Regions from separate parts of the Specibacter sp. NPDC057265 genome, predicted to be linked through region 1. Evidence: predicted binding sites of a transcription regulator. Region 1 holds the regulator's gene; the other holds the start of a gene.
The links. Region 1 encodes Rex, which represses fermentation and respiration genes when NADH is low (regulators of the CRP and FNR family bind a similar motif). Its sites were predicted from a motif close to CTTGTGAANNNNTTCACAAG; they were not measured.
Positions count from the first base shown of each region.

Region 2: a site for Rex is predicted at 4,763-4,782, ahead of ACFUCV_RS09700 (MarP family serine protease). Genes of this name have one in related genera too.

Region 1 covers NZ_JBHUYE010000019.1:4,062-11,543, reverse strand. Annotated here, with positions in the region: gene ACFUCV_RS12330 (acetylxylan esterase) at 60-1,070, shown strand; gene ACFUCV_RS12325 (3-deoxy-7-phosphoheptulonate synthase) at 1,271-2,410, shown strand; gene ACFUCV_RS12320 (30S ribosomal protein bS22) at 2,625-2,723, shown strand; gene ACFUCV_RS12315 (HAD family hydrolase) at 2,807-3,619, opposite strand; gene ACFUCV_RS12310 (glutaredoxin family protein) at 3,712-4,002, shown strand; gene ACFUCV_RS12305 (redox-sensing transcriptional repressor Rex) at 4,133-4,828, shown strand; gene ACFUCV_RS12300 (hypothetical protein) at 4,875-5,558, opposite strand; gene ACFUCV_RS12295 (YceI family protein) at 5,827-6,384, opposite strand; gene ACFUCV_RS12290 (histidine phosphatase family protein) at 6,550-7,215, shown strand; gene ACFUCV_RS12285 (TlpA family protein disulfide reductase) at 7,334-7,482, shown strand, end outside.
Region 2 covers NZ_JBHUYE010000011.1:35,163-42,644, forward strand. Annotated here, with positions in the region: gene ACFUCV_RS09685 (hypothetical protein) at 1-540, opposite strand, end outside; gene acs (acetate--CoA ligase) at 891-2,867, shown strand; gene aroQ (type II 3-dehydroquinate dehydratase) at 2,947-3,399, shown strand; gene ACFUCV_RS09700 (MarP family serine protease) at 3,428-4,612, opposite strand; gene ACFUCV_RS09705 (Crp/Fnr family transcriptional regulator) at 4,851-5,528, shown strand; gene ACFUCV_RS09710 (NUDIX hydrolase) at 5,639-6,583, opposite strand; gene ACFUCV_RS09715 (RidA family protein) at 6,567-7,052, opposite strand; gene ACFUCV_RS09720 (hypothetical protein) at 7,055-7,210, opposite strand; gene ACFUCV_RS09725 (transglycosylase domain-containing protein) at 7,247-7,482, shown strand, end outside.

The DNA.
Region 1 (7,482 bases):
TCCGGAGGAAAATGTTTGCCCGCGTCGAAGCCGGGCCCCACCGGAATGGAATCCGCCTCATGCCCCAGTTTGATTTGCCCCTTGAGGAACTGCAAGGGTACTCCTCGACCCTCACGGAGCCTGCGGACTTTGACAGCTACTGGGATGACACCCTGGCCCAGGCCCGCACCTTTGACCTGGCCCCCAGCTATGTGCCGGCAGAGAACCTGCTCACGGTCATTGACAGCTTTGACGTGGCTTTTTCCGGTTACGGCGGGGACCGCATCAAGGCGTGGCTGCATCTTCCCGCCAACCGCACGCCCGGCGCAAAGCTGCCCGTGGTGGTGCAGTACGTGGGCTATTCCGGGGGCCGCGGCCTCATTCAGCAGGACACCGCCTGGGCGCAGGCCGGCTACGCACACTTCATCATGGACACCCGCGGCCAGGGCTACGGCGGGATCCTGGGGGAGACCCCGGATCCGCACCTGTCCGCCGGCGATGTGGCCCATCCCGGTCTGATGACCCGCGGCATTGCCAGCCGGGAAAGCTACTACTACCGCCGCGTCTACGTCGACGCCTTCCGCGCCATTGAGGCCGCGCAACAGCATCCCGGGGTGGATGCCGGCAAGGTCATTTTGGCGGGCATCAGCCAGGGCGGAGGTTTGGCCATTGCCGCCTCCGGATTGGCTGCCGGTCGGCTCGACGGCGTCATCGCCACCCTGAGCGACGTTCCCTTCCTGCAGGATTTTCCCCGCGCCATTGACCTGGCCGTCAGGGGGCCGTACCCGGAAATCGCGAACTTCCTGCAACGCCACCGCCACCGGCATGGGCAGGTGCTCGAAGTGCTCAATTATTACGACGGCGTGCACCTTGCCAGCCGCTGCACGGCCCCGGCGCTTTATTCGGCCGCCGGCAGGGACGACATTTGCCCGCCGTCCACCGTCTACGCCTCCTACAACGCCTACGGGTCCAAATCGGGACGGAACCCGGCTAAAAACATCGAGTTTTACCCTTTCAACAACCATGAGGGCGGGCAGGAGCACCACCGGGTGGAACAGCTGCATTACCTGGCCAATTTGCTGGCTGGCTGATTATCTGCCTATGGTGTGGGCATGACAAACCGTTGGTATGCGTATTTTTCGTTGGCTCTGGAGGGGCCCGCGTCTCACTGACACGCATCCAATTTTCCTTCAGAGCCCACAGGACAGAGAAATTTTTCTCTGTCCTTCGCCATTTCCGGCGGGCTTCTGAGAAGGGGGTCCGCCATCAGCCCAGCTAAGGACCCCGCCCCATGAGCATCACCGCAGCCAGCCCCGCAGCCAATCCAGCCAATCCAGCCAATCCAGCCAATACCGCCAATTTACGCATCAGCCAGTTCACCTCGCTGCCCTCACCGGCGCAACTGCTGGCGCAGCTGCCCTTGGACGCGCAGCTGGCAGGCGTCGTCGAACGGGGACGGGAGGAGGTCCGGGCCATTTTGGATGGTGTGGACGACAGGCTCCTGGTGGTGGTGGGGCCCTGCTCCATTCATGACACCCGCGCCGGCCTGGACTACGCCCGCCGCCTGGCTGCAGTGGCTGCGGCGCATGAGGAGGATCTGCTCATTGTGATGCGCGCCTACTTTGAAAAGCCGCGCACCACCGTTGGCTGGAAGGGCCTGATCAACGATCCGGCCCTGGACGGCAGCCACGATGTGGGGGCAGGGCTGCACCTGGCCCGGACCTTCCTGCGTGACGTGGCCGCCCTGGGGCTGCCCACTGCCACGGAGTTCCTGGAGCCCATCAGCCCGCAGTACACCGCCGACCTCATCTCCTGGGGTGCCATTGGCGCCAGAACCACCGAAAGTCAGATCCACCGTCAATTAAGCTCGGGCTTGTCCATGCCGGTGGGATTCAAGAACGGCACCGATGGTGATCTGCAGGTGGCACTTGACGCCTGCAATGCCGCCGGCGCGGCGCAGTCCTTCCTCGGGATCGACGCCGACGGCCGGGCGGCACTGGTCAGCACGGCCGGGAACAGGGACGCGCACGTGATCCTGCGTGGGGGACGCAAGGGGCCCAACTACCGGGCCGGGGACGTGGCGCAGGCGGCAGGCCTTGCCGCTGCGGCTGGCGTCAACCCGCGACTCATTGTGGACGCCAGCCATGCCAACTCCGGCAAAAGCCATCACCGCCAGGCCGAAGTGGCGCTGGACATTGCCGCGCAGCTGGAGTCCGCTGACACCTCGGCCCACACCATTGCCGGGGTCATGCTGGAGAGCTTCCTGGTGGGTGGGGCGCAGGGCCTGAACGTTCAGGAGGTCGCTGCCGGCACCGCCAATCTGGTGTACGGCCAAAGCGTGACGGATGCCTGCATGGACTGGGGCATCACCGTGGAGGTGCTGGGCAAATTGGCGCAGGCGTCCCGCACGCGCCGCACCGCCGCCAGCTAGTTCCGGCGAAAACGGTGGTGAACCCCGCGCCCCGTCGCGGGACGGGCGTGGTGCAGGGCACAGAAGGCCAGGGACGGCCCGGTTCGGTGCATACAGGGTAAAGGCGGTACCCTAGGAAAGATCCATTTTCGGCTTTGACCGATTCCTGCGATCGGTCGACCTAATCGTTTACGGCCTCTTCGAGGCTGTTCTATGCAGTTTGTGAGGAACTTTCATGGGTTCAGTAGTCAAGAAGCGCCGCAAGAGGATGTCCAAGAAGAAGCACCGCAAGCAGCTTCGCAAGACACGCCACCAGCGTCGCAATAAGAAGTAGAACTTCTTATTGCGTAAAGCACCCGTTCACCCTTTGCCGGGTGGGCGGGTGTTTTTGTTGCGGCCGGTGGGGAGCCGCCGCAGTCAGCGCCTGCGCATCATGGATACGCCGCGCCACAAACCATAGACGACGCCGGCACCCGTGGCGGCCCGCAAACCCCAGGTGGCGGCCCGCCGGCCTGAACGGAAGTCGTAGATGGGCCAGTTGTTGTCCCTGGCGTGCCGGCGCAGCTGCCCGTCGGGGTTGATGGCCACCGGGTGGCCCACCGCCATGAGCAGGGGGATGTCATTAAAGGAGTCGCTGTAGGCCCAGCAGCGCTTTAAATCCAGTCCCTGCGCCAGGGCCAGTTCCTTCACGGCGCGGCCCTTTGCGGCACCGTGCAGAATTTCCCCCACGAGGCGCCCGGTGTAGTGTCCGTCCTCAATTTCGGCCACAGTCCCCAGCGCACCGGTGAGGTTCAGGCGCTCGGCCATCACCCCGGCGACCTCAACGGGAGTGGCAGTCACCAGCCACACCTGACGCCCGGTGCTTAGGTGTTCATCGGCCAGGGCCTTGGTTCCGGGCCAGATTTTGGAGGCGATCATCTCGTCGTAGACCTCGCCGCCAATTTCGCGAATGAACTCGGCGCTGATGCCGGCGGCCAGTTTTTGGGCGGAATCCTGAATGGAATGGACATCACTCATGTTCTCGCCGCGCAGGATGAACTTGGCTTGTTTCCAGGCAAAACCCGCTGCGTCGTGGAGCGTAAAGGCACGCTTTTGGTACATTTTGCGGGCCACATGGAACAGGCTTGCGCCCTCCATCATGGTGTTGTCCACGTCGAAGAAAGCCGCCTCGCCAAGGTGCTGCACAGTAGTCGAGGAGGTCTCGGCTCTGTCAAGGATCGCGTCGGGCATGCAACGAGTCTAGTCAATGCATGCCCCTGTGCCCGCCACCGGCTGCGGCGGGGGGACTGTGGGGAAACTTTCGTTGGCGTACCGTTGCAGGCATGGATCCTTTGCCTTCCCAGCCCGTCCCGCCGGCAACTTCTCCCACGGTGCAGTTGCTGACCAAAGCCGGCTGCCACCTCTGCGAGAACGCCCGGACCGTGGTGGCCCAGGTCAGTGGCGAGCTGGGGCTGGCGTGGGATGAAGTGGACATTGCCCAGGATGCGCAGCTGGGGGCCCGCTATGGGGAGGAAATCCCCGTGGTGCTGGTGGACGGCGTGCCCCGGGACTTTTGGCACATTGATCCGGAGCGTCTGCGCGCCATTTTGACGTCCCTGGGCGGCGGGCACTAGTCGTGGCGCGTCTTGCTTTTGGCACTGAACCGCCCACGACTTAGAGTTGAGGCAGACCCTGGCGGGCGTGTTGACGCCCTCGTGAAGTCATTGCGAGCGGCCGTGGCCTGAGAAGGTGGAGAGTGATTTAATGGCACTGCAGACATCGCAGGAGGGCAAGGCCCAGCCCGGCCCCGAGCTGCCGCCTGCAACGGTCTCACGCTTGACCCTGTACCTGCGCACCTTGAATGCCCTGCTCGCTGAGGGCGCGGTGAGCGTGTCCTCCGAAGCGCTGGCCGAATCAGCCGGCGTCGGCTCCGCCAACGTCCGCAAGGACCTGTCCCACTTGGGCTCCTACGGCACCCGCGGGGTGGGCTATGACGTGGCAACCCTGAGCCGGCGCATTGTCCAGGCCCTGGGATTGACCCAGGAATGGCGGGTTGCCATTGTGGGGGCCGGCAACCTGGGCCGTGCCCTGGCCCGCTACGCAGGATTTGAATCCCGCGGTTTCCACGTCGCTGCGCTGCTGGACGCCGACCAAATGGTGGTGGGCACCGAAATTGGCTGGCTGCGCGTCAGCGATGTGGCCAATTTGGAGTCGGTGCTCAAGTCCACGCGGGCCAATATGGTGGTTTTGGCCCTGCCCGCAGCCGTGGCACAGTCCATCTGCGACCGGGTGGTGGCGGCCGGGGTCCACAGCATCCTCAGCTTCGCTCCCGTGGCCCTGAGCACCCCGGAGCATGTGAACCTGCGCAAGGTGGACATGGCCACGGAACTGCAGATCCTTGCCTATCATGCCCAGCGGATGCAGGAAACGGTCCTGGAACAGGAACGCCCCGGCGCCTGACTGCTGCGGCGGGGCGTTGGGTCTGGTTCAGGGCAGTGTCACGGCATCAGCGCCCGCCGCGGCGGGACTTTTCTGCGGCAAAGAACTCCTTGGCGGGGGAGCGGTAGAGCAGGAAAACCCCCACCAGCCCCAACAGGATCTGCGCAATGGCCAGGGGGTTGGGCTGCACCAAAAAGGTGATGGACAAGATGCCCAGCACCAGCGCGGTGGTGCGTGCCCAGCCTGCTCCGCGGCGGATGGCCCGGGCCAGCCAAAAGTAAACCACGGCCATGGCCAGGCTGATGACAAAGGCCACCACGAGTGCGGCATTGACCAGTGCCGGGTCCGCGTAGGCGTCGGCCATGGCGGGGGTGGCGGCCATGCTGCTTTGCAGCACCTCGATCACGGAGGCCTTCAACGTGGGCACGAACAGCACTGCGAGCAGCGCAATCACCGACATTGCCTGGATGACGCCGGCAAGCATGATCAGCCGGGCGCCGGTGAGGACCTTGCCTGGAATGGCTGCGGGCATGGTTGACGTGCCGGGCTGGCCGCCGCCAAAGCCGGGGTAGGAGGGGGCAGGAGCAATGTTCCGCCCCGCCAGGGCCGCCTTTTGCGCGTCCTGGATTTCCTGCGGCGGCTCCCAGCCTGCCGGGGCGTATTGACCGTACCGCGGGACGCCGGGAGCAATTTCACCGTAACTGGAGTCAATGGCGGGACGCTCTGGTGATTCTTCACCGGGGGTGGTCATGACTGCTGCTCCCTCACTCCTGTTGGACCTTGCACGGCAGACGGGCTGCACCGCCTGGGACGCAGGCAATGCGCTGCCTGGCGCCTGCGGCTTTCCTTAAACCCTACGCGACCTCCCGCGCGCCCGCTGCCGTGCCGGGTGAAGAGGTGCCCTGGCGTGCCGGGAGCCGGCGGGAATGCACAAAAAATGCCGGCCCGCACACAGGTGCGGACCGGCATTTTGCTTACCCCGGCGGCGTTTTAGGCCAGCGGGCCGCGGCGGGTGCTGACTAGGCTGCCTTGACGAAGGCCACGTCCAAGGTGATGGTGACCTTGTCCGAGACCAGCACGCCGCCGGCCTCCAGCGCTGCGTTCCAGGTCAGGCCGAATTCCTTGCGGCTGATGACTGTCTTGGCTTCGAAGCCGGCGCGGGTGGCGCCGAAGGGGTCAACGGCCACGCCGTTGAATTCGCCCTTGAAGGTCACGGTCTGGGTGACGCCGTGGATGGTGAGCTCACCGGTGAGTTCGAAGTCTTCGCTGTCACCGGAGATGCCAGTGGAGGAAAAGGTCAGGGTGGGGAACGTCTCGACGTCCAGGAAGTCGGCACCCTTGACGTGGCCGTCGCGGCCTGCGTCGCCGGAGTTGAAGCTGGCTGCCTGGATGGTGGCGGTGACGGAGGAGTCGGACAGGGTCGCGCCGAGGGTGAGTTCGCCGGCAATGTCGGTGAACTGGCCGCGGACCTTGGAGATGCCCGCGTGGCGGACGACGAAGCCCACCGTGCTGTGTGAGGCGTCGAGGTTCCAGGTGCCCTGGGCGAGTCCGGTTGATTCAATGGTGATTGCTGACATGGGAATGCTCCTTGAATTGTTTTCCTACACGATGGCAGGATCTCCGTGGTGGTGATCCTTCACAGGGCATAAGCATGCGTTTGCATCTAATATTCCCTGCTGGCTGAAAAACTTTTGAATCCCTGGATTAACCCCTTGCTGTGCAACTTTGAGAAACTGGTTCCCATGTCCCCTGTAACTGTTCACCTCCTGCGCCACGGCGAGGTTTTTAACCCCGATGGCGTGCTCTATGGCCGGCTCCCTGAATTCCACCTTTCCGAACGCGGCCAGGCCATGGCGGTGATGGTGGCCGAGCACTTCCGGGAAATTCAAAACAACGGCGGCGGCGCCCCCGTTTATTTGGTGGCCTCCCCGCTCACCCGGGCCCAGGAAACAGCCCAGCCCCTGGCCACCGCGCTGGGGCTGGAAATCGTCACCGACCCGCGCATCATTGAGGCGGAAAACCACTTTGAGGGGATGAAGGTCAACCGCGCGGAACTGCGCAGGCCACGGCACTGGCGCCACTTCACCAATCCTTTGCGGCCCTCCTGGGGGGAGCCGTACGCAGCCCAGGCTCAACGCATGCTCGAGGCGGCGCGGGATGCCCGGCGTCGTGCGTATGAATTGGGCGGGGACGGCGCGCAGGCCGTCATGGTCAGCCACCAGCTGCCCATCTGGTCCACGCGGCGCAGCGCCGAGGGCAGGCGCCTGTGGCACGATCCCCGCAACAGGGAATGCACGCTGGCCTCGCTCACCTCTCTGAGCTTTGAAGGCGATGACATTGTGGGGGTCAACTACAGTGAACCGGCCGCGGCGCTGCTCCCCGGCGCGGCCACCACCCCCGGCGCATGAGGCCCGCGCACACAGCTGACAATCAGCTATTCGACGTAGCGTAGAACATAATGCCATGTCTGCGCCTGCGCGATGGCTTCAAGATATGAGAAATGAAAGACTGGCCTTGAATTCCTCGATGAGCCGCAGATCGTTTTTTGCCGCCGGTGGCGCCGTCATGGCCTTTGCCCTGGCTGCCTGCACCAGCGATGACCCGCTGGCCCAACAGGCCAATGCGGGAGACAACAAAAACTACATTGCCGGCGACGGCTCCGTCACCGAGTTCGG
Region 2 (7,482 bases), on a different contig from region 1:
GGGTTTGGGTGCGGACGGGCGCTTGGTGGCGGCTACGGCGTCGCGCGCTGCAACATGGGCTGGAACTTCCACGCGGTTGGCGAAATCAGTGGCAAAGAAGGGAAGCCAGCGGGCGCACACTGTTGCCAGCAACAGGACGAGCGAGCCGATCAGGCCCACCAGGTAAGCCACCTTAAAGTTGCTCACGGTGCCCACAAAGAAGAAGAACGCGGCAAATGCGGCCACTACGGAGGCGAACTGGTCCACGGAGAGCGAGCCAATGCGGATTTTCACCTCGGGGCTCAGCCGGCGGACCAAAAAAAGCGCGGCCACCACCAGCGGCAAAATCACGCCAATGGTGAGGTAGAACAGTCCCGCGACGTTCCACAGGTTCAAATCCCCCGTCAGGGTCTCAATCATCGGCACCACTGAAGCGATGAAGATGATCGCCACTGCGCCCAAAACCACCAGATCGCGCAGGGTCAGCGGGCCGGCAACAGCCGTGCTGGCCGCCCCGGGGGCCTTTGAGGCCTGCGCGGCAGACGTGTGTTGCTGTGTCATGGTCTTACTCCTCTTTGCTCACGATTGCTTCCCAGCCTAGTTAACGCAGCCAAGCAACACTAGCGGGCCACAGGTGAATTGGTGCAAATGGGCGCTCGATGGGCAGATCTGCCCATGCCGGCCAGGGGGTCCTGCCCCCGGCTGGATGCGATTGAGCGCAGATTCCACACCACTGGACCCTGCGCCATGTGACGACGGACACGTCACCGTGTTCAAAGGGCTAGAGTTAAAGTTGGAACAAAATGATGTCCCGGCAGCCCTTCCATGCACCCCCACCCCTGAACCCCGTGGACTGCGTGGAACGTGCCCCAGCGGACATGAGCCAGCATTGCAAAACGAAGGGATATTAGATGTCTGAGGCCACCACCGCAGCGAATGACCAGTCCGGCGAGGCACTGGAAAACCTCTCCACGGAGAACCGCCATTTTGCTCCCAGCGCCGAGTTCGCAGCCGGGGCAGTTGTCCAGGGTGGTGAATATGCAAAAGCCAACTCAGACCGTCCCGCCTTCTGGGGTGAGCAGGCCCGTGAACTTTTGAGCTGGTCCAAGCCCTTCACGAAGACCCTGGACTGGACCAACCCGCCCTTCGCCACCTGGTTCGAGGACGGCGAAATCAATGCCGCCTACAACGCCCTGGACCGCCATGTGGAAGCCGGCAACGGCGATCGCGTTGCCATTTACTTCGAAGGCGAACCCGGCGATACGCGCACCTATACCTACGCGCAGCTCACGGAGGAAGTAAAAAAGGCCGCCAACGCCTTTGAAGCCCTGGGCCTGGTCAAGGGCGACCGGGTGGCCGTGTACCTGCCCATGATCCCCGAAGCCGTCATCACCCTACTGGCCTGCGCCCGCATTGGCGCCATCCACTCGGTGGTCTTTGGCGGCTTCTCCGCCGAAGCGCTGCGCTCACGCATTGACGACGCCCAGGCCAAGCTGGTTGTCACCGCCGACGGGACCTTCCGCCGCGGCAAGCCCAGCCCCCTCAAGCCCGCCGTGGATGAGGCGTTGGCCGCGCCCGGCCACTCGGTGCAGCACGTTGTGGTGGTCAAACGCAACGGCGAGGACGTCAACTGGGTCGCCGGCCGCGACCTGTGGTGGGATGAAACCGTGGCCGTGGCCGCCACCGGGCACACCGCCGTGGGCCACGAAGCCGAGCACCCGCTGTTCATCCTGTACACCTCCGGCACCACAGGCAAGCCCAAGGGCATCCTGCACACCACCGGCGGCTACCTCACCCAGACCGCCTACACGCACCGGGCCGTGTTTGACCTGCACCCGGAGACGGACGTGTACTGGTGCACGGCCGACGTCGGCTGGGTCACCGGCCACTCCTACGTCACCTACGCCCCGCTGATCAACGGCGCAACGCAGGTCATGTACGAGGGCACCCCGGATTCCCCGCACCAGGGCCGCTTCTGGGAGATCGTGCAAAAGTACAAGGTCTCCATCCTGTACACCGCACCCACCGCCATCCGCACCTTCATGAAGTGGGGCGAGGACATCCCCGCCAAGTACGACCTCTCCTCCATCCGCCTGCTCGGCTCCGTGGGCGAGCCCATCAACCCCGAGGCCTGGATGTGGTACCGGCGCGTCATTGGCGGGGACAAGGCGCCCATTGTGGACACGTGGTGGCAGACCGAAACCGGAGCCATCATGGTGGCTCCGCTGCCCGGCGTCACCAGCACCAAGCCCGGCTCCGCCCAGGTCCCCATGCCCGGCATTGCCGTGGACGTGGTGGATGAGCTCGGCGCCTCCGTCCCCCACGGCCATGGCGGCTACCTGACCATCCGCGAGCCCTGGCCGTCCATGCTGCGCGGCATCTGGGGCGACAACGAACGCTACCAGGACACCTACTGGTCCCGCTTTGACAACATGTATTTTGCCGGCGACGGCGCCAAATGGGATGAGGACGGCGATATTTGGCTTTTGGGCCGGGTGGATGACGTCATGAACATTTCCGGCCACCGCCTCTCCACCACTGAAATTGAATCCGCCCTGGTCAGCCATCCCTCGGTGGCGGAAGCGGCCGTGGTGGGCGCCGCGGATGAAACCACCGGCCAGGCAGTGGTGGCGTTTGTGATCCTGCGCGGCTCGGCCGCAGAGGATCCGGACATTGTCACCACGCTGCGCAACCATGTGGGCCGCGAAATTGGACCCATTGCCAAGCCCAAGACCATTCTGGTGGTGCCGGAGTTGCCCAAGACCCGCTCCGGGAAGATCATGCGCCGTTTGCTTAAGGACATTGCCGAGGGGCGTGAGGCAGGGGATTCCTCAACCTTGGCCGACAACACTGTCATGAGCCAGATTGCCGCCTCCTTGAAGGCCTAGCGCAGCCTGTAAGTCACAACAGGCCCGGCCACCGTCATCCGGTGGCCGGGCCTGTTGCCGTGTGGGGCATCATTAAGCCATGACTTCTCCACGCCCGCGCGGCACCCTGTTGATCCTCAATGGCCCCAACCTGAACTTATTGGGCACCCGCGAACCCGGAATCTACGGCACAGCCAGCCTGGCCGACGTCGAACGCCTCACCACCGCCGCTGCCGAGGCCGCCGGGTTCGACGCCACGTGTCTGCAGTCCAACCATGAGGGCGTCCTGCTGGATGCCATCCACGCCGCGCGGGGCACGGCGGCGGGAATCATCATCAATGCCGGCGCCTACACGCACACCTCGGTGGCCCTGCGCGATGCCCTGGCCGCAGTGGAACTTCCAGCCGTGGAGGTGCACATTTCCAATGTCCACCTCCGCGAGGAATTCCGCCACCACTCCTATCTGTCAGCCGTATGCACAGCAGTCATTGTGGGGGCCGGCATTCACGGTTACGAACTGGCCGTGAACTTCTTCGACAAGACGCTCGCGTAAAACACCCGGGGTGGATCAGGCCGCCGGATCAGCCCACCTTGCAGCTGCCGGAGTCCACTTCCCGCTCAAGGGTGGGTGCTGCTTGAATGACCGGGCCGGCCTCTTCCATGGTGAGGGCAAAACCCACCGTGTCGGTGGCGGTGGCCTTGGCGAAAATCACGCCCACCACCTTGCCGCTGGTATCCAGCAGCGGCCCGCCCGAGTTGCCCGATTGAACATTGCCTGCCAGCTGGTAGACATCCACGGGCGAGGGGTTGCCGCTGGCAACGTCAGGCACCAGCATGGGGCCGGAGGAGAGCACGGTGGCCGGCCGCAGCTGCAGGGGCCCGCCCAAAGGGTAGCCGGCAAAAACCGTGCCCGTTTTGGCCGGAACCGTCTGCGCCGCCGGCAGCGGTGCCGCAGCCAAAGAATCCACGGCCAGCACGGCCAGGTCCTGGCCGGAGTCAAAGTAGACCACCCGCGCCGGCAATGCCCCTTGTTCCTGGGTCTGCACCACGGGCTGGGAGACGCCCGCCACCACATGGGCATTGGTCATGACCCGCCCGGGGGAAATGACAAATCCGGTTCCGGTCTGGTTTTGGCCGCATTGAAAGGCGGTGCCGGAAATTTTCATCACCGATTGTGCCGCCGTGTTCAGCGCAGGCGTGTTGGTTTCCCCCTGGGGGGCCGCAACATCAACGTTGCTGCCATCGGGGTTAAGCAGCGCCGGGATGCCCTCTTCCAACACCAGTGAACGCACCTGTGCCACGGCAGCCTTCACAGGGCTGGGGGTCCAGGAATCAATGCGGGAAATGACTTTTGAATCGCTCAATTGCTTGGACACCGCCGGAATGCCCAGGTTGGACACCCCGAAAGCCAGCATGGACAAAATCAATGCCCCCACGCCAAGGTTCAAGGCCCCGCCCAAAATGCGGTTGACGGCCCGGATGGAACCGGATTTCATGGCGCGGCCAATGGCCCTTCCCAACTTGATGCCAAAGGCGTGGCCCACGGCAATGAGCACCACCGTGCCCACAATGACCAAGGTGGTGCGCCAGCCGGGGCTGACTGCTATTTGACTGGCAAGGGGGGCGGCGAAGAACGCGGCCACGGCCCCGGCAATAATTCCCACCAAACCACCCAGGCCCGCCACGAGCCCGGCATTGAGACCATAAATGAATTGCCACAGCAGCCACAAGATCAGCAGCGCATCCAACCATGAGAAACCAAACACCCGTTGCAGCTCCTCCCGGGCCCTCGCCCGCCATTTTTTGGTGCAGGACAAACGCGTCCATTCCGACTGCCAATGCTACCGGCGTGGGTGCGACATTTGCGGGGCTTGGCTCGCAACAAGACTGCCAATATGCTGACAACGTAAGCCGGTAATGCCAAATTGGTCACAAAAACAAAATTCTTCTGAAACAATCATTAATAGGTCTTTACTGAATAGCTACATACTGCAAGGAGTTTTCATGGACATCGAGGTACTGCGCCGGGCCCCCCTTTTCGCCACCCTGGACGACGAGGCATTCCGCCTGCTGACGGACGAACTGGCAGAGGTTGATCTTTCCCGAGGCGCGTCGGTGTTCCGTGAAGGCGATCAGGGCGATCAGCTCTACTTCATCGTTTCCGGCAAGGTCAAGCTGGGCCGCACCTCCTCCGACGGCCGCGAATCCCTCGTGGCCATTCTGGGACCGGGCGAATTGTTTGGCGAAATGGCCCTCTTTGACCCGGCACCGCGGAGCACCACAGCCACTGCCGTCTCGGAGACCCGCCTGGCCGGATTGAAGAACGAATCCCTCAACGCCCTGCTGCGCAACCGTCCCGAGGTGTCCATGCAGCTGCTGCAGGCACTGGCCCGCCGCCTGCGCCGCACCAATGACAACCTCTCCGATTTGGTCTTCTCCGATGTTCCCGGCCGCGTGGCCAAGGCCATCCTGGATTTGGCGGACAGGTTTGGCCGCCCCGCCACCGACGGCATCCTGGTGGCGCACGAGCTCACCCAGGAGGAGTTGGCCCAGCTGGTCGGCGCGTCCCGCGAGACCGTCAACAAGGCCCTGGCTGAGTTTGTCCAGCGCGGCTGGCTTCGCCTGGAAGCCCGTGCAGTGGTGATTTTGGACGTCAACCGTTTGCGCCAGCGCTCACGCTAGAAAAAACATTTATCCAGCTGAAGCAAACAAACGGCCCGGTCAACATGACCGGGCCGTTTGGGTTTAACGTCCATTCACCCCGCGCCTTGGGCAGCGGGTCCTGCCGGCCCCTACCGCTCGCGGCAGGGAGCCCCCTCGGAAAGGGGTGCGGTCGCCACTTCCAGGCTGAAGGTGCTCCCCGCCCCGGCAACGAGTTTGGGCTGGTATTCATTAATGGCGCGTGTGTGGTTGAGGTAGGCAATGCAGCCGCGCGCGGCGGCGATCTTCTCCAGAATGATCTCCACGCTGGGCACCAGCAGTTCCCCCAGCACCACCCCGCGGGTGGCCGGCAAATTGATCTCGTCACCCAGTGCGCTGTTGTGGCGGTCCTTCAAAACCTCCGCGGCGGTGACCCACCGCCCCCACAACCCCTTGTTTTCCAGCAGCGACGCCTCCTGGTTTACCGGGTTGGCTGCCGCAAAGTAACGGGTGTCAAAGCGTCTGTGGGCAAAATCCGGGCTGGTCCAGTGGCTCAGGGATTTCAACAGATCGGTGCGCAGCACCAGTCCATAGCGTTTTAGCACCGAGGCGAAGGTGTTTTCCTGGCTCGCAATGGACACGCGGGCACGCATCCATTCAGGACCCGAATTTCCTTCCACCAGCGAGGAGGCATCCGGGCCGGCCAGCAATATGCCGGTTTCTTCGAACAATTCCCGGATGGCCGCAACCACGTGGCGTTTCGCCAGGCCAATGTCGGCGGTGCCCAAATTTTTGGCCCACGCCGCCGGTGCGGGGCCCGCCCAGTCGGTGACGTCGTCGTCGGCCGCTTCCACGGTGCCGCCCGGGAAAGCAACGGGACCCAGCGGCGAACCGCCTGAGCGATACGTCATGAAGGTCTGCAGACCCCCGGGGCTGTCTTTAAGCAGCACCACCGAGGAGGCCTGGCGGGGTTTGCGGGGGGTGTGCTCGCCGAACTCGACCCAGGCCAGCGCGGCTTCGCGCTGGTCCGGGTTAAGCGGAAAGAGCCGCTTTCCCGCGGGCCGGAAGCCCGCAGGGGTGCTACTGGAATTCGGCAATCAGTTCAACTTCCACGGGGGAATCCAGGGGCAGCACTGACACTCCGACGGCGGAGCGTGCGTGGATGCCTGCCTCACCAAATACTTCACCAAGAAGCTCGGAAGCTCCATTAATGACACCAGGCTGGCCGGTGAAGGACGGATCGGAGGCCACGAAGCCCACCACCTTGACAATGCGGGTGACACGGTCCAGGTTGCCAATGACGTTTTTCAGGGCGGCCAGGGCATTGATGGCGGAGGTTGCGGCGAGGGATTTTGCGTCCTCAGCTGAAACCTGCCCGCCCACCTTCCCCGAAGCTGGGAGTTTGCCGTCAATAAAAGGCAGCTGTCCGGAGGTGTAGACATGGTTACCGGAAATGACTGCCGGCACGTAGGCGGCCACGGGGGCGGCCACTGCTGGCAGGCTCAGGCCGAGCTCCGCCAGACGGGCTTCAATACGCGAAGTTCCTTGTGCTGATGCGGTTTCCACGCTCACGCCTTCTCACGCTTTAAATAGGCCACAAGCCCGCGTCCCTCGGGTCCGGGAACCACTTGCACCAGTTCCCAACCATCGTCGCCCCAGCTGTCCAGGATCGCCTTGGTGTTGTGGATAATCAGCGGAATTGTAGAGTACTCCCATTTGGTCATACTTCAAAGCGTAGCCCCTGCCGGTAAACTGGAAAAATGGCAGCAACTAAACACCCCATTTTCGACACCGCCACCACATTGGGCAAAGTGGTGGCCTTCCTGGGCATCAGCACCATTTGTGGTGTGCTCGTGGCCGGTCTCATGGTCCCCGCGGTCGCCTTGACGGGTGCCACGGCCACCTCGTCCATCTCCTTCTTTGACGACCTCCCCGATGAGATGACGGTGGGGACGCCGGCACAGTCCTCGAAAATTTTGGCCGCCGATGGTTCCTT